Linked DNA regions of Actinocorallia herbida. The main gene of each other region encodes a partner of the protein of the gene in region 3 in a complex. Links are inferred from orthologs where the notes say so. Each region holds a gene or a part of one and is shown on either strand. Other genes may lie near its edges.

Region 1 (4,925 bases), 7.9 Mb from region 3 along the record:
CTACTCCAACCGCCTCGTCGACCTCGTCAAGCTCGTCGGTTCGAGCCTGTAAGTAGTGCGCACGGAACGGGGCTTTTCACCTGGGTGAAAGGCCCCGCTTCCGTTGCCGTCCGCTTTTCACTCCGGGTGTGAGGGGTTCCATGAAGACTGTCGACGAGCTCGACGTGCGCGGTAAGAAGGTGCTGGTCCGGACGGACCTGAACGTGCCGCTCGACGGCGCGAAGATCACCGATGACGGGCGGATCCGGGCGAGCCTGCCCACGATCCGGCAGCTCGTGGAGAAGGGCGCGCGGGTCGTCGTCGTGGCGCACCTGGGCCGCCCCAAGGGCGAGCCGAAGCCCGAGTTCTCCCTCGGCCCGGTCGCCGGGCGCCTCGCCGAGCTGCTCGGCCAGGGCGTGGCGTTCGCCTCCGACACCGTCGGAGAGTCGGCCAAGGCCGTCGTGGCGGCGCTGGGCGACGGCGAGGTCGCGCTGCTGGAGAACCTGCGGTTCAACGCGGGCGAGACCAGCAAGGACGACGCCGAGCGCGGCGCGTTCGCCGACAGGCTCGCCGCTCTCGCGGACGTCTACGTCGGCGACGGCTTCGGCGCGGTGCACCGCAAGCACGCCTCGGTCTACGACGTGCCCCGCCGCCTCCCGCACGCGGCCGGCGGCCTCATCGCCACCGAGGTCGGCGTGCTGAAGAAGCTCACCAAGGACGTCGCCCGGCCTTATGCGGTCGTGCTCGGCGGCTCCAAGGTCTCCGACAAGCTCGGCGTCATCGACAACCTGCTGGAGACCGCCGACCGCATCCTCATCGGCGGCGGCATGGTCTTCACCTTCCTCAAGGCCCAGGGCCACGAGGTCGGCAAGTCCCTCCTCGAAGAGGACCAGATCCCGGTCGTCCTCGACTACCTCGCGCGCGCCGAGGCCAAGGGCGTCGAGTTCGTCCTGCCCGTCGACATCGTCGCCGCGACCGCCTTCGCCGCGGACGCCGACCACGCCGTCGTCGCCGCGGACGCGATCCCCGCCGACCGGCTCGGCCTGGACATCGGCCCCGAGTCGGGCAAGCTGTTCGCCTCCCGGCTCGCCGACGCCAAGACGGTCTTCTGGAACGGCCCGATGGGCGTGTTCGAGATGGAGCCGTACTCCCACGGCACCCGCGCGGTCGCGCAGGGCCTGCTGGACTCGGCCGCCTTCACCGTCGTCGGCGGCGGCGACTCCGCGGCCGCGGTGCGCACCCTCGGGTTCGACGAGAACGCCTTCTCCCACATCTCCACCGGCGGCGGCGCCAGCCTCGAGTACCTCGAAGGCAAGACCCTGCCCGGTCTCGAAGCTCTGGAGGACTGATCCTTATGGCCCGCAAGCCCCTCATGGCCGGCAACTGGAAGATGCACAACAACCACCTCGAGGCGATCCTGCTCGTGCAGAAGATCTCCTTCGGGCTCAAGGACAAGGACCACGAGGCGGTCGAGGTCGCCGTCCTGCCCCCGTTCACCGACATCCGCTCGGTGCAGACCGTCGTCGACGCCGACAAGCTCAAGCTGGTCTACGGCTCGCAGGACATCTCGGCGCACGACAAGGGCGCCTACACCGGCGAGATCTCCGGCTCGATGCTGGCCAAGCTCGGCTGCACCTTCGCCACCATCGGGCACTCCGAGCGCCGCCAGTACCACGGTGAGGACGACGCCCTGGTCAACGCCAAGACCAAGGCCGCGCTGAAGAACGGGCTGACCCCGATCGTCTGCGTCGGCGAGGGCCTGGACGTCCGCAAGGCGGGCGAGCAGGTGCCCTACACCCTCGCGCAGGTCGACGGGGCCCTGGAGGGCCTGACCGCCGAGCAGGCCAAGACCGTCGTCATCGCCTACGAGCCCGTCTGGGCGATCGGCACCGGCGAGGTCGCGACCCCCGAGGACGCCCAGGAGGTCTGCGGCGCGATCCGGGGCCGGCTGGCCAAGCTCTACGACACCGACGTGGCCGAGTCCGTGCGCGTCCTGTACGGCGGCTCGATGAAGTCCTCGAACGTGGCGGGCATCATGGCCAAGCCGGACGTGGACGGAGGCCTCATCGGCGGCGCGGCGCTCGACGCGGATGAATTCGTCAAGATCTGCCGATACCGGGACCATTCGGCAGTGAGCTGACGCCAAACTTCAACGCCCGTGGGGTAGGTTCAGCTGAACCACCGGCTCGTTCGTCGTACCCTTCATAGCGTTGGGTAAACCGTTCGTCCGTGCCGGACGTCCTATACATTCAAACGAGCCCCGCAGCCGCGGGGCGGCTCAGAAGGCGCTAACCGTGATTCTTGCAACCTCGATCGTGCTGATCATCACGAGCCTGCTCTTGATCGTGCTCGTGCTGCTGCACAAGGGCAAGGGCGGAGGCCTGTCGGACATGTTCGGCGGCGGCATCTCCTCCTCGCTCGGCGGATCATCGGTCGTCGAGCGCAACCTGGACCGTCTCACGATCGCCACCGGAGTGATCTGGTTCGCCGCCATCGTGGTACTCGGCTTTCTGTACAAGGCCAAGGGCCTGTAGATCTGAGCGCAGCAGCGGCTGCAACAAACCTTTCGAACGCGCCGGGAGCCTGGCTCCCGGCGCGCATGATTCACTTTGAGGAGTGTCCGTGGCTAGTGGCAGTGCCATTCGCGGCAGCAGGGTAGGCGCCGGCCCGATGGGCGAGGCGGAGCGCGGCGAGGCCGCCCCTCGCGTCATCATCAGCTTCTACTGTGCCAACAAGCACGAGACCCGGCCCAGCTTCGCCAGCGACTGCCAGGTCCCCGAGACCTGGGACTGCCCGCGGTGCGGCCTGCCCGCCGGCACGGACTCCGCGAACCCGCCCGCGGCCCCCAAGAACGAGCCCTACAAGACCCACCTCGCCTACGTGAAGGAGCGCCGCTCCGACGCCGACGGCCAGGCCATCCTCGACGAGGCCCTCGGCAAGCTCCGTGAGCGCCGCCGTCTCGTCCAGGCCGCCATGGCGGCCGCGGCCCGCAACTAGGGCTCCCGGCACAAGCGCGCAGAAGGCCCGGTTCCCCCGCGCGGGGGAACCGGGCCTTCTGCGCGCCCGGGGTGATCTCCGGGTGATCGCCGGGCTACCGTGGGCGCATGGGACTGAAGCTGGCGGCGGTGACCGTGGACTGCGCGGAGCCGAGGAGCCTGGCGCGGTGGTGGGCCGACGCGCTGGGCGGGGAGATCGTCGCGGACTACGAGGTCTACGTGGCGGTGGCCGGGGCCGGGGGAGTGCTCAGCTTCCAGAAGGTCCCGGCGCCGACACCGGGCAAGAACCGGATCCATGTGGACTTCGGGGCCGCCGACCGGACGGCGGAGGTAGCCCGGCTCATCGCGCTCGGCGCCGTCGAGGTCGGCACGCACACCTTCGGGGACCTCACCTGGACGGTCCTGGCCGATCCCGACGGCAACCGGTTCTGTGTCTCGGAGGAGTCTTCCGGCGGATGATCCCGTGTTCGTGTGATGCCGTCGGGCACGCTGGGATCTACGGTGAAAGATGACTGATCATCAACGGCGATATCGATCATCGGGGACGATGGCGGAGGAGCGGGGACATGGCTGAAGAGGCGGATGTCGTGGTCGTCGGGCTGGGGCCCGGTGGGGAGAACGCGGCGGGGCTGCTCGCGGAGGCGGGGCTCTCGGTGACGGCGGTGGAGGCCGGGCTGGTCGGCGGCGAGTGCCCGTACTACGGGTGCGTGCCGACGAAGATGATGGTCCGGGCCGCGGACGCGCTGGGCGAGGCGCGCCGGGTCCCGCACTTCGCCGGACGGGCCGAGGTCACCGCCGACTTCGGGGTCGCCGCGAAGCGGGTCAGGGAGCAGGCCACCGACGACTGGAACGACAAGGTCGCGGCCGACCGCCTCACCGGAAAGGGCGTCACCCTGGTGCGCGGGTACGGCGTGCTGACGGGGCCTCGCGAGGTCACCGTCGGCGACCGGGTGATCCGGGGCCGCAAGGGCGTCCTGGTGAACCCGGGCACGGCGCCGCTCGTCCCGCCCATCGACGGGCTCGCTGGCACCCCCTTCTGGACCAACCGCGACGCCGTCAAGGCCACCGAGGCCCCGGTGTCGCTGATCGTGCTGGGCGGCGGCGCGATCGGCGTCGAGCTGGCGCAGGTCTTCGCGAGGTTCGGCACGAAGGTGACCGTCGTCGAAGGCTCGGAAAGGCTCGTCGCCCCCTTGGAGCCGGAGGCGGGGGACCTGCTGCGCAAGGTCTTCGAGGCCGAGGGGATCACCGTGCACACCGGCGCCCGGGCGTCGCGGGTGGGCCACGACGGCGCGGAGTTCACCCTGGAGCTCGGCGGCCGGACCGTCCGGGCCGAGCGCCTGCTGGTCGCCACGGGCCGTAAGACCGACCTGGAGCGCCTCGGGGTCGCCGCCGTGGGGCTCGATCCCAAAGCGCGCTCCATCCCCGTCGACGGCCGGATGAGGGCCGGAGACGGCCTGTGGGCCATCGGCGACGCCACGGGCAAGGGCGCGTTCACGCACGTGTCGATGTACCAGTCGGCGATCGCGGTCCGCGACATCCTCGGCCAGGACGGCCCCGAGGCCGACTACCACGCGCTCCCGCACGTCACCTTCACCGATCCGGAGATCGGCGGGGTCGGGCTGACCGAGGCCAGGGCGCGGGAGGCGGGGATCGAGGTGCGCACCGCGACCACCGACATCGGCGCGTCCACCCGGGGCTGGATCCACGAGGCCGAGGGGTTCGTCAAGCTCGTGGCCGACGGCGACCACCTCGTCGGCGCCGCCGTCGCCGGCCCGTACGGCGGCGAGATCCTGGGCTTCCTGGCCCTCGCCGTCCAGGCCCGGGTCCCGGTGGAGACCCTCAAGCACATGATCTACGCCTACCCGACGTTCCACCGGGCGATCGAGGCGACGGTCGCCGAGCTCTGACCGGATCGTTCCGCCCCCGGGCCAGGCCGTGTCTGTCCGGGGG
Region 2 (5,532 bases), 1.3 Mb from region 3 along the record:
ATGACGGTCCGCCAGGCCGTCGACCAGCTCGTCTCCGAAGGCCGCCTCTACCGGGTCCCGGGCAAGGGCACCTTCGTCGCCCGGCCGAAGATCGACATGCCGCTGAGGCTCAGCTCGTCCTTCACCGCCGAGATGAAGGCCCGCGGCATGACGCCCGGCGCGATCGACCTGGACCACCGCACGGTTCCGGCCTCCGGCCACGTCGCCCGCTCCCTCGGCCTCGCCGCCGGGGCCTACGTGCACGTGCTGGAGCGGCTGCGCACCGCCGACGGCGCCCCCATGGCCGTGGAGCGCTGCCACATCCCCGCGGCCCTGGCCCCCGACCTCCTGACCACCAGGCTGGCCGGACAGTCCCTCTACGACCTTCTGGAGCGCCGCTACGGCATCGCCTTCGACTCCGGCGACCAGACCATCGAGGCGGCCCTCGCCTCCCCGCTGGACGCCGAGCTCCTCCAGCTCCCCCAGCCCAGCCCCGTCCTGCTGCTGCGCCGCCGCTCCTACCTGCGCGCCACCTGCGCCGAGCTGACCGAGTCGACGTACCGGGCCGACAGATACCAGCTGCACACCAACCTCGATCTGCCCAGGCAGCCCGCGGACCCGCGCCGCGCCCGGCAGGACTGACCCCGGCCGCGCCGCCCCCGCCCGAACGATCTTCCTTTCCGGGGGCATCCGCTGACCGTCCCTCCGCTCTGCAAGGGCGTGCGCCGCACAGGCGGCGCCCGAGAGGAGGCAGGGCATGGGACGGGTCAGGGTGCTACGGCTGGTGCCGGCGGCCGCCGACGACGACAGCGGGCCGGACGAGCCGCGCACCGAGGGGAGCCTCGCGCTCAAGGACTACCCGTGCGAGTCCGACGGCCTGGACGAGGCCGCCGAACGCGTCATCTGGGTGGCCGCCGAGGTGTTCGCCGGGCTCCGGCCCTTCCCCCAGCTCGCGCGGCTGTCCACCATCGAGCTCGCCGAGGTGCTCCCCCGGCAGCGCCACCCGGCGGGACGGGCCCGCGCGACGGTCCCGCGCATCCGCAACCGCCGGATCCAGCGGCCCGGACCCGGCGTCGCCGAGGTCAGCGCGACCGTGGTGATCGGCGGGCGGATCCAGCCCGTCGCGGTCCGGCTCGTCCGCAGGCGCGGGGCCTGGCGGTGCGCCGCGGTGGAGACCGCGGTGCACTGGTGAGCCGGAAACGGCGACGCCGCCCTCCCCCGGCAGGCGGGAAAGGGCGGCGTCGCGGGCGCTGCTAGCGGTTGCCGCCGTGGCAGCGCTTGAACTTCTTGCCGCTGCCACAGGGGCACGGGTCGTTGCGGGACACGCCCTCGTACGGGTCGGTGCCCTCGGTGTGGTGCTCGACCTCGCCCTCGGCGGTCGGACCGGAGAAGTCGAGCTTCTTCGCCTCCGGCTGGCCGAGCGCGCTGGCCGCCACCGCGACGGGCTTGACGCCGACGGCCGGGGCCGCGGGCTGCTCCTCCACCTCGACCTCGAGGTGGTAGAGGTAGCCGACCGACTCCTCCTTGATCGCCTCCATCATCGAGGCGAACATGTCGTAGCCCTCGCGCTGGTACTCCACCAGGGGGTCGCGCTGCGCCATCGCGCGCAGGCCGATGCCCTCCTGGAGGTAGTCCATCTCGTAGAGGTGCTCGCGCCACTTGCGGTCCAGGACCGTCAGGACGACGCGGCGCTCCAGCTCGCGCATGACCTCCGCGCCGAGCTCGGACTCGCGCTTGTCGTACGCGGCCTGGGCGTCCTCGCGGATCTTGTCGGCGAGGAACTCGGCGTTGAGGTTCTGCACCTCGCCGCCGGCGTCCTCGACCAGGTCGTCGGCGGAGACGCTGATCGGGTAGAGCTGCTTGAACGCCTTCCAGAGCATCTCGAGGTTCCAGTCCTCGGCGAAGCCCTCGGCCGTGGCGCCCGCGACGTAGCCGTCGACGACCTCGTCGATCATGTGCCTGACCTGCTCGTGCAGGTCGGCGCCCTCGAGCACCCGGCGGCGCTCGGCGTAGATGACCTGGCGCTGGCGGTTCAGCACCTCGTCGTACTTCAGGACGTTCTTGCGGATCTCGAAGTTCTGCTGCTCGACCTGGTGCTGGGCCGACTTGATCGCCGAGGAGACGATCTTGGCCTCGATCGGCACGTCGTCCGGGATGTTGAGGCGGGTCATGATCGCCTCGACCCGCGCGGAGTTGAACAGCCGCATGAGGTCGTCCTCCAGCGACAGGTAGAACCGGGATTCACCCGGGTCGCCCTGCCGGCCGGAGCGGCCGCGCAGCTGGTTGTCGATCCGGCGGGACTCGTGCCGCTCGGTGCCCAGCACGTACAGGCCGCCCGCGTCGGCGACGACCTCGTGCTCGCCCTGGACGGCCTCCTTGGCCTTGTCCAGCGCCTCCGGCCAGGCCTCCTCGTACTCCTCGGGAGTCTCGAGCGGGGACAGGCCGCGGTTGTGCAGCTCGAGGTCGGCCCGGAACTCGGGGTTCCCGCCGAGCATGATGTCGGTGCCGCGGCCCGCCATGTTGGTGGCCACGGTGACGGCGCCCTTGCGGCCCGCCTCGGCGATGATCGCCGACTCCTTCTCGTGGTGCTTGGCGTTCAGCACCTGGTGCGGGATGCCCTCGCTCTTGAGCATCTTCGACAGCATCTCGGACTTGGCGACCGACGTGGTGCCGACCAGGACCGGCTGGCCCTTCTCGTGCCGCTCGGCGATGTCCTTGACCACTGCCTCGAACTTGGCGAGCTGGGTCTTGTAGACCACGTCCGCGATGTCGACGCGCTGCGCGGGCCGGTTCGTCGGGATCGGGATGACGCCCAGCTTGTAGATCTTGTTGAACTCCGACGCCTCGGTCTGCGCGGTGCCGGTCATGCCGCCGAGCTTGCCGTAGAGGCGGAAGTAGTTCTGGAGGGTGATCGTGGCGAGGGTCTGGTTCTCGTCCTTGATCGCCACCCCCTCCTTGGCCTCGATCGCCTGGTGCATGCCCTCGTTGTAGCGGCGGCCCTGCAGGACGCGGCCGGTGAACTCGTCGACGATCAGGACCTCGCCGTTGACGACCAGGTAGTCCTTGTCCTTCTTGTACAGCTCCTTGGCCTTGAGGGCGTTGTTCAGGAAGCCGACCAGAGGGGTGTTCGTCGCGTCGTAGAGGTTCTCGATGCCGAGCCAGTCCTCGACCTTCTCGACACCGGTCTCCAGGATGCCGACCGTGCGCTTCTTCTCGTCGACCTGGTAGTCGCCGTCGTCGGCGTCGGCCGCGGAGGCGCGGCGCAGGCGCGGGGCGATCTTGGCGAACTCGGCGAACCACTTGGAGTTCTGGTCGCCGGGGCCGGAGATGATCAGCGGGGTGCGGGCCTCGTCGATGAGGATCGAGTCGACCTCGTCGACGACCGCGAAGAAGTGGCCGCGCTGGACGCAGTCGTCCAGGGTCCAGGCCATGTTGTCGCGCAGGTAGTCGAAGCCGAACTCGTTGTTCGTGCCGTAGGTGATGTCGCACTCGTAGGCCCTGCGCCGCTCGTCGGGCGACATGTTGGCCAGGATCACGCCGACTTCCAGGCCGAGGAACTGGTGCACGCGGCCCATCCACTCGGCGTCGCGCTTGGCGAGGTAGTCGTTCACGGTGACCACGTGCACGCCCTTGCCGGCGAGCGCGTTCAGGTACGCGGGCAGCACGCAGGTGAGGGTCTTGCCCTCACCGGTGCGCATCTCGGCGATGTTGCCCAGGTGGAGCGCGGCGCCGCCCATGACCTGCACGTCGAAGTGGCGCTGGCCCAGCACGCGGCGGGCCGCCTCTCGCGCGGTGGCGAACGCCTCGGGCAGCAGGTCGTCGAGGGTCTCGCCCTCGGCCAGCCGCTCACGGTAGGTCTCGGTCAGCTCGCGCAGCTCGGCGTCGGTCTTCTCGGTGAATTCCTCTTCGATGGAGTTCACCTGGTTCGCGATCCGCTTGAGCTTGCGCAGGACCTTGCCTTCGCCGGCGCGAAGAATCTTGTCAATGACAGCTGGCACTCTCGGAAGCTCCTTGCAGATCGGATAGCCGCGCGGATCGCGACCTGTCCCTGTGACGAGGCAGAGCCTCGGAGAAGACAGAGCCTCCCGCGCATACCACTCGTAGCCTGTCCATCCTAGGCGAGGTCAAGGATGGTGCAGGTCACCCTCACGCGCAATTCGTAACGTCGGGGATCTTGATCGAGTTCCCGGCCCGTGACCGCAAGCGGCCATCGGGCGTCCCGCACGGGTCCCGGAGGCCCCGCGCGTAAGGACGATCACAGTCGTCCGGCGGCCTTGAGCGCGAGGTAGGCGTCGGCGAGGGCGGGGGCGATCTCTTCCGGGCCCGCGTCGACGACCTCGACCCCGTAGCCGCGCAGCTCGGCCGTCAGCCTCCGGCGTTCGGCGATCGCGCGTTCGGCCGCGGCGGCGTCGTAGACGGCGGCGAGATCTCCGCGCCCGGCGGCCATCTCGCCGACCCTGGGGTCGGCGACCGCGGCCACCAGCACGAGGTGGCGGGCGGTGAGCCGCGGCAGCAGCGGGATCAGCCCCTCCTCCATCGCGGCGGTGTTCAGCTCCGTGAGCAGGACGACCAGGGAGCGCTGGCGGGACCCGGCGAGCAGCGCCGAGACCATGCCCGCGGCGTCGGACTCGATCAGCTCCGGTTCCAGCGGGGCCATCGCGCGGACCATCGCGGGCAGCAGGTCGGTGCGCGAAGCGCCCTCCACCCGCGCGCGCACGGCCCGGTCGTAGGCCAGCAGGTCCACCCTGTCGCCCGCGCGGGACGCCAGGGCGCCCAGCAGCAGGGCCGCGTCCATCGAGCAGTCGAGCCGGGGGATGTCGCCGACCCGGCCGGCCGAGGTGCGCCCGGTGTCGAGGATGAGGAAGATCCGCCGGTCCCGCTCGGGCCGCCAGGTCCGCACCACGACGTCGCCGCGCCGGGCCGTCGCGCGCCAGTCGATCGAGCGGACGTCGTCGCCCGCGACGTACTCGCGCAGGGAGTCGAACTCGGTGCCCTGGCCCCGGATGAGCGCCACCTGCTGGCCGGTCAGCTCGCGCAGCCTGCGCAGCTTCGCCGGCAGGTGCCTGCGCGAGGGAAAGCCGGGCAGCACCCGGACGGTCCAGGGAGAGGGCCGGGAGAGCTGGCGTGCGGCGAGCCCGAGCGGACCCGTGGAGCGGATGGTCACCGACGCCGGCGAGCGGTCTCCCCGCCTTGTCGGGGTGAGAGTGAGGTCGATGCGGCGCCGCTCCCCCGGCGGCACGTCCAGCTCCGCCGTCCGGGGCGACGCCCCCGCGCTGGGCGGCCAGGCGTCACGGACGACCGCGCGCACCCGCCTCTTGCCGGGGTTCTCCACGATCAGCCCTACGCGACCGGTCTCGCCGAGCCTGATCGCGGTGTCGCCCGACCGGTGCAGGCCGAGGCCGCGCACGTTGCCCGCGAGGGCGAGGTCGACGGCGATCGCCAAGGCGAGCACCGCCACCACCGCCAGGACCACCCAGCCGTAGGGGAAGAACAGGGGAAGCGCGCAGGCGATCAGCGCCAGCAGGGCCACCCGTCCCGTGAGCGCCATTACCG
Region 3 (5,091 bases):
GGGTTCGCAAGAGGGTCGTCGGCACGGCTACGCGTCCGCGCCTCATCGTGACCCGCTCCACCAAGCACGTCTTCGTCCAGGTCGTCGACGACACCCTGGGCAAGACCGTCGCCTCCGCGTCGACCATGGAGGCCGAGCTGCGCTCGGCCGAGGGCGACAAGACCGCGAAGTCCAAGGAAGTCGGCAAGCTCGTCGCCGAGCGCGCCAAGGCCGCCGGTGTCGAGGCCGTCGTCTTCGACCGGGCGGGCAACAAGTACCACGGTCGCGTTGCCGCCGTCGCGGACGGCGCCCGCGAGGGGGGTCTCGCACTGTGACCTCCAGGACCCAGTCTGAGAAGAGGAACCACTAATGGCAGCTGCTCCCAGTCGCGGAGGCGGCCAGGGCGGCGAGCGTCGTGACGGCCGTCGTGACGGACGCCGTGACGACCGCCGCGGTGGCGCCGACAAGGGCACGTCTTACATCGAGCGCGTCGTCGCGATCAACCGCGTCGCCAAGGTCGTGAAGGGTGGTCGTCGCTTCAGCTTCACCGCCCTCGTGATCGTCGGCGACGGCAACGGCACGGTCGGCGTCGGCTACGGCAAGGCCAAGGAAGTCCCCGCGGCCATCGCCAAGGGCGTCGAAGAGGCCAAGAAGAACTTCTTCAAGGTCCCCAGGATCCAGGGCACCATCCCGCACCTCACCCAGGGTGAGGCCGCCGCGGGCGTCGTGCTGCTCAAGCCGGCCAGCCCCGGTACCGGTGTCATCGCCGGTGGTCCGGTGCGCGCCGTCCTGGAGTGCGCGGGCGTGCACGACGTGCTCTCCAAGTCGCTCGGCAGCTCGAACGCCATCAACATCGTCCACGCGACGGTGACGGCGCTCAAGCAGCTCAAGCGCCCCGAGGAGATCGCGGCCAAGCGTGGCCTGCCGATCGAGGACGTCGCTCCCGCCGCCATGCTGCGCGCGCGTGCCGCCGGTCTCGAGGCCGCGAAGGTCGAGGTGAACTCGTGAGCCAGCTCAAGATCACGCAGATCAAGTCCGTGATCAGCGAGAAGCAGAACCAGCGGGACTCGCTGCGGACCCTGGGCCTCAAGAAGATCGGCCAGAGTGTCGTTCGGGAGGACAAGCCCGAGGTCATCGGCCTGATCCGCACCGTTGCCCACCTGGTGAAGGTGGAGGAGGTCGAATCATGAGCGAGGCGTTGAAGGTCCACGACCTCAAGCCGGCTCCGGGCGCCCACAAGAAGAAGGTCCGCAAGGGCCGGGGCGAGGCGTCCAAGGGCAAGACCGCCGGTCGCGGTACGAAGGGCACCAAGGCCCGGAACACCGTGCGGGTCGGTTTCGAGGGCGGCCAGATGCCGCTGATCCGCCGGGTTCCGAAGCTCAAGGGCTTCAAGAACCCGAACCGGGTCGAGTTCCAGGTCGTGAACCTGGACAAGCTCGGCGAGCTGTACCCCTCCGGTGGAGAGGTCACCGCCGAGGACCTGGCGGCCAAGGGCGCGGTCCGCGCCGGCCGTCCGGTGAAGATCCTCGGCACGGGCGAGATCTCCGTCGCGGTGCAGGTGAAGGTGAACGCCTTCTCCGGCTCCGCCAAGGAGAAGATCGTCGCCGCCGGCGGGACCGCCGAGCAGGTCTGACGGTCTCTTGTACGAGATGCGGAACCGGGGCTGACCGTCCATCGTTGGAGGGTCGGCCCCGGCTGCGTCTGCTGTTAGCATTCGACGGGTCCCACTAGGGACCCGTGCAAGGGTTTGGATCGCGGCCGCCCCGGCCGTCTGAACAGGTCGTAAACGCGCAGGAGGAATGGTGCTCACCGCTGTTGTTAGGGCATTCAAGACGCCCGACCTGCGCAAAAAGCTACTGTTCACGTTGATGATCATCGTGGTGTTCCGGATCGGTTCACTGCTCCCGACCCCGGGCGTCAACGTGGGCGCGGTACAGACCGCGATCGATGCCGCCGAATCCGGCGCCAACGCGAGCCTGTATTCGCTGATCAACCTCTTCAGCGGCGGCGCGCTGCTCAAGCTCTCGATCTTCGCGCTCGGCATCATGCCGTACATCACCGCGAGCATCATCCTGCAGCTGCTGACCGTGGTGATCCCACGCCTGGAGGCCCTCAAGAAGGAGGGCCAGGCCGGCACCACGAAGATCACCCAGTACACCCGGTACCTGACGATCGCGCTGGCGATCCTGCAGTCGACGGGCATCGTCGCGATGGCCTCGACCGGCAACCTGTTCACCGGGCAGTCGGTGGACATCCTGTACGACACCTCGCTGTTCACGGTCGTCACCATCGTCATCGTGATGACCGCCGGCACCGGTGTCATCATGTGGCTGGGCGAGCTCATCACCGACCGCGGCATCGGCAACGGCATGTCGATCCTCATCTTCACCACGGTCGTCGCCTCGTTCCCGCAGCAGTTCATCAACATCTTCCAGACCAAGGGCGGCTTCGTCTTCACGATCGTCCTGCTGGTCGGTCTCGCGATCGTCGCCGCCGTCGTCTTCGTCGAGCAGGCGCAGCGCCGCATCCCGGTGCAGTACGCCAAGCGGATGGTCGGCCGCCGCATGTACGGCGGCACCTCGACCTACATCCCGCTGAAGGTCAACCAGGCGGGCATCATCCCCGTGATCTTCGCCTCGTCGCTGCTGTACCTGCCGCAGCTCGCCGGTCAGCTCTGGCCGAACAGCGAGTTCCTCGGGAAGTACCTCCTGCCCTACCTCCAGCAGGACAACCCGGTGAACATGGCGGTCACGTTCGCACTCATCGTGTTCTTCACGTACTTCTACGTGGCCATCACGTTCAACCCCACTGAAGTCGCCGACAACATGAAGAAGTACGGTGGTTTCATCCCGGGCATCCGTCCGGGGCGGCCGACCGCCGAGTACCTCGACTACGTGCTCACGCGGATCACCGCCCCCGGCGCGCTCTACCTGGGTCTGGTCGCCCTCATTCCGTTGGTGGCGTTCTCGCTGATCCAGGCGGCGAACGACTTCCCGTTCGGTGGCACCAGCATCCTGATCATCGTCGGCGTTGGGTTGGACACCGTGAAGCAGATCGAATCTCAGCTCCAGCAGCGTAGTTACGAAGGTTTCCTCCGCTAGTGCGTATCGTGCTCGTGGGCCCCCCGGGAGCGGGCAAGGGAACTCAGGCCCAGTTCATCGCATCCCATCTGTCGGTCCCGAAGATCTCGACAGGTGACATCTTCCGCGCCAATGTGAGCGGCGGAACCGAGCTCGGCGTCCTCGCCAAGCAGTACATGGACAAAGGCGACCTCGTCCCCGACGAGGTGACGGTCGCCATGGTGCGGGACCGTATCTCCCAGCAGGACGCCCTCGGTGGGTTCCTGCTGGACGGATTCCCCCGCAACGTGCCGCAGGCCGAGACCCTGCGCACGATCCTGGCCGAAGGCGGCCTGGCCCTGGACAAGGTCCTGGAGCTGGTGGTCGACGAGGAAGAGGTCGTGCGGCGGCTCTCGGGCCGGCGGACCTGCGGCCAGTGCGGCCGCATCTGGCATGTGGAGTTCGACGAGGGTCGCGACGACATCTGCGACGACTGCGGCGGCTATCTCTTCCAGCGCGATGACGACAAGGAAGAGGTCGTCCGGCACCGGCTCGAGGTCTACAAGGAACAGACCGAGCCGCTCGTGGAGTTCTACGACAAGGAAGGGATCCTGGTGGGCATTCAGGCCACCGGGACCGTCGAAGAGGTCACCGGCCGCGCGCTCGGCGCGCTGCGCGCGTAGACCTACTAGCAGGGCAGCAGGGGGGACGGGTGTTCAGAAGGCGGACGCGCATCCAGGTGAAGTCGCCTGAGCAGATCGAGCTCATGCGGGTCGCCGGGCGATTGGTGGGCGAGACGCTCGCCCTGGTCGCCGCGGCGGTGAAGCCGGGCGTCAGCACGCTGGACCTGGACCGTATCGCCGAGGACAACATTCGCGGCGGCGGTGGCATCCCATCCTTCATCGGCGTACCCGGGCCGATCACCCCCTTCCCGGCCACCCTGTGCACCTCGGTGAACGAGGAGATCGTGCACTGCATCCCGCGCGCCGACAAGGTGCTGCGCGAGGGCGACGTCGTCTCGATCGACTGCGGCGCGATCGTGGCCGGCTGGCACGGCGACGCCGCCGTGACCGTGGCCGTCGGCGAGATCGCCCCGGACGTCTCGAGCCTCCTCGACGTCACCGAGGAGTCGCTGTGGCGCGGTATGGCGGCCTGCAAGGTCGGCGGGCACCTCGGCGACATCGGGCACGCGGTCGAGTCTTACGTGCGCTCCCAGGGCCGCTACGGCATCGTCGAGGGTTACGGCGGGCACGGCATCGGCACCGAGATGCACATGGAGCCGTTCATCCCCAACGTGGGGCGCAAGGGCGGCGGCATGCTGCTGGTCTCCGGCATGGTGTTCGCGGTCGAGCCGATGGTGAACCTCGGCAAGCCGCACACCGAGGAGATGGAGGACGGCTGGACCGTCGTCACCGCGGACCGCAGCCCCTCGGCGCACTTCGAGCACACGGTCGCGATCACCGCGGACGGACCCCAGGTGCTGACGGCACTTGATGGGTGGCGGGAGCGCATCGCAGAATTGGCCTGAGCCCGATCATGCACGATCGAGCCACTCGGCTTTGAGGGAAGTGACCAGCGATGCCGTCGAATCCGGAGATGCGGGCCTCTGACCGGGACCGCGACCGGTTCGCGGAGATCCTGCGCGACAACTACGCCCAGGGCAGGCTGAACCTCGAAGAGCTGAACGAGCGCCTGGAGCACGCGTACGCGGCCAAGACGATCGGCGATCTCGAAGCGCTGACGGCGGACCTCCCGGCCAAGGACATGTACGACCTGCCGATCCCTGCGTCGGAGACGGCCGTGGCGACCCGCAAGGGCGGCGAGGTCGCGCGCCAGGGCAAGGGACTACGGGCCGAGTGGGCGACGTACGCCTCGGTCAACCTCGTGCTGATGAGCATCTGGCTGGTCGCCTCGGTCGCCTCGGGCGGCGTCGGATTCCCCTGGTTCCTCTGGGTCGCGGGTCCCTGGGGCGCGGTGCTGCTGGCCCAGACGCTGTTCGGCGGCGGGCGCTCCGAAGACCGCTGAACCACCACCGCCGTCGTCCGTCTCCCCG

The links. The genes of interacting proteins can lie anywhere in the genome.
Region 1: secY (region 3) and secG share a complex: the UniProt entries of both Escherichia coli proteins name them as parts of the sec protein translocase complex. The link is inferred for Actinocorallia herbida from one-to-one orthologs.
Region 2: the proteins of secY (region 3) and secA are in contact, whole or in part, in a crystal structure (PDB 3DIN), measured with the Thermotoga maritima proteins. The link is inferred for Actinocorallia herbida from one-to-one orthologs. Residues at the interface, in WP_004081795.1 of Thermotoga maritima: Glu108, Gly109, Glu110, Glu111, Ala236, Glu237, Arg238, Arg239, Ile240, Thr241, Ile242, Gln243, Tyr244, Ala245, Arg246, Arg247, Val248, Thr249, Gly250, Arg251, Arg252, Val253, Tyr254, Gly256, Ala257, Ser258, Thr259, Tyr260, Leu261, Pro262; in WP_004082002.1 of Thermotoga maritima: Glu261, Ala262, Arg263, Lys300, Ala301, Arg302, Thr303, Ile304, Ile305, Leu323, Tyr324, Asp325, Pro326, Val329, Ser330, Tyr333, Ile336, Lys340, Phe345, Val349, Glu363, Phe364, Tyr374, Ser375, Gly376, Gly377, Glu393, Ile395, Thr482, Ser483.

The regions. Positions count from the first base shown.
Region 1 is NZ_RJKE01000001.1:1,711,618-1,716,542, forward strand. What follows is about bases 1,190-3,893. They hold secG (preprotein translocase subunit SecG), read left to right. Parts: upstream 1,190-2,273; coding sequence 2,274-2,513; downstream 2,514-3,893. Other genes in these bases: EDD29_RS08090 (phosphoglycerate kinase), read left to right, coding at 1,190-1,328; tpiA (triose-phosphate isomerase), read left to right, coding at 1,334-2,119; EDD29_RS08105 (RNA polymerase-binding protein RbpA), read left to right, coding at 2,602-2,976; EDD29_RS08110 (VOC family protein), read left to right, coding at 3,084-3,434; EDD29_RS08115 (dihydrolipoyl dehydrogenase family protein), read left to right, coding at 3,542-3,893. Outside these bases: gap (type I glyceraldehyde-3-phosphate dehydrogenase), read left to right, coding at 1-52; more of EDD29_RS08090, read left to right, coding at 141-1,189; more of EDD29_RS08115, read left to right, coding at 3,894-4,882. UniProt on the Escherichia coli protein: Subunit of the protein translocation channel SecYEG. Overexpression of some hybrid proteins has been thought to jam the protein secretion apparatus resulting in cell death; while this may be true it also results in FtsH-mediated degradation of SecY.
Region 2 is NZ_RJKE01000001.1:8,318,957-8,324,488, forward strand. The notes cover bases 1,033-4,343. They hold secA (preprotein translocase subunit SecA), read right to left. Parts: upstream 3,978-4,343; coding sequence 1,233-3,977; downstream 1,033-1,232. Other genes in these bases: EDD29_RS37780 (Rv3235 family protein), read left to right, coding at 1,033-1,171; EDD29_RS37790 (DUF58 domain-containing protein), read right to left, coding at 4,235-4,343. In the rest of the region: EDD29_RS37775 (GntR family transcriptional regulator), read left to right, coding at 1-621; more of EDD29_RS37780, read left to right, coding at 737-1,032; more of EDD29_RS37790, read right to left, coding at 4,344-5,527; EDD29_RS37795 (AAA family ATPase), read right to left, coding at 5,527-5,532. UniProt on the Escherichia coli protein: Required for protein export, interacts with the SecYEG preprotein conducting channel.
Region 3 is NZ_RJKE01000001.1:9,585,946-9,591,036, forward strand. Bases 1,061-3,930 are described here. They hold secY (preprotein translocase subunit SecY), read left to right. Parts: upstream 1,061-1,781; coding sequence 1,782-3,080; downstream 3,081-3,930. Other genes in these bases: rpmD (50S ribosomal protein L30), read left to right, coding at 1,061-1,169; rplO (50S ribosomal protein L15), read left to right, coding at 1,166-1,612; EDD29_RS43745 (adenylate kinase), read left to right, coding at 3,080-3,721; map (type I methionyl aminopeptidase), read left to right, coding at 3,751-3,930. In the rest of the region: rplR (50S ribosomal protein L18), read left to right, coding at 1-314; rpsE (30S ribosomal protein S5), read left to right, coding at 349-987; more of rpmD, read left to right, coding at 984-1,060; more of map, read left to right, coding at 3,931-4,566; EDD29_RS43755 (DUF1707 domain-containing protein), read left to right, coding at 4,635-5,063. UniProt on the Escherichia coli protein: The central subunit of the protein translocation channel SecYEG. Consists of two halves formed by TMs 1-5 and 6-10.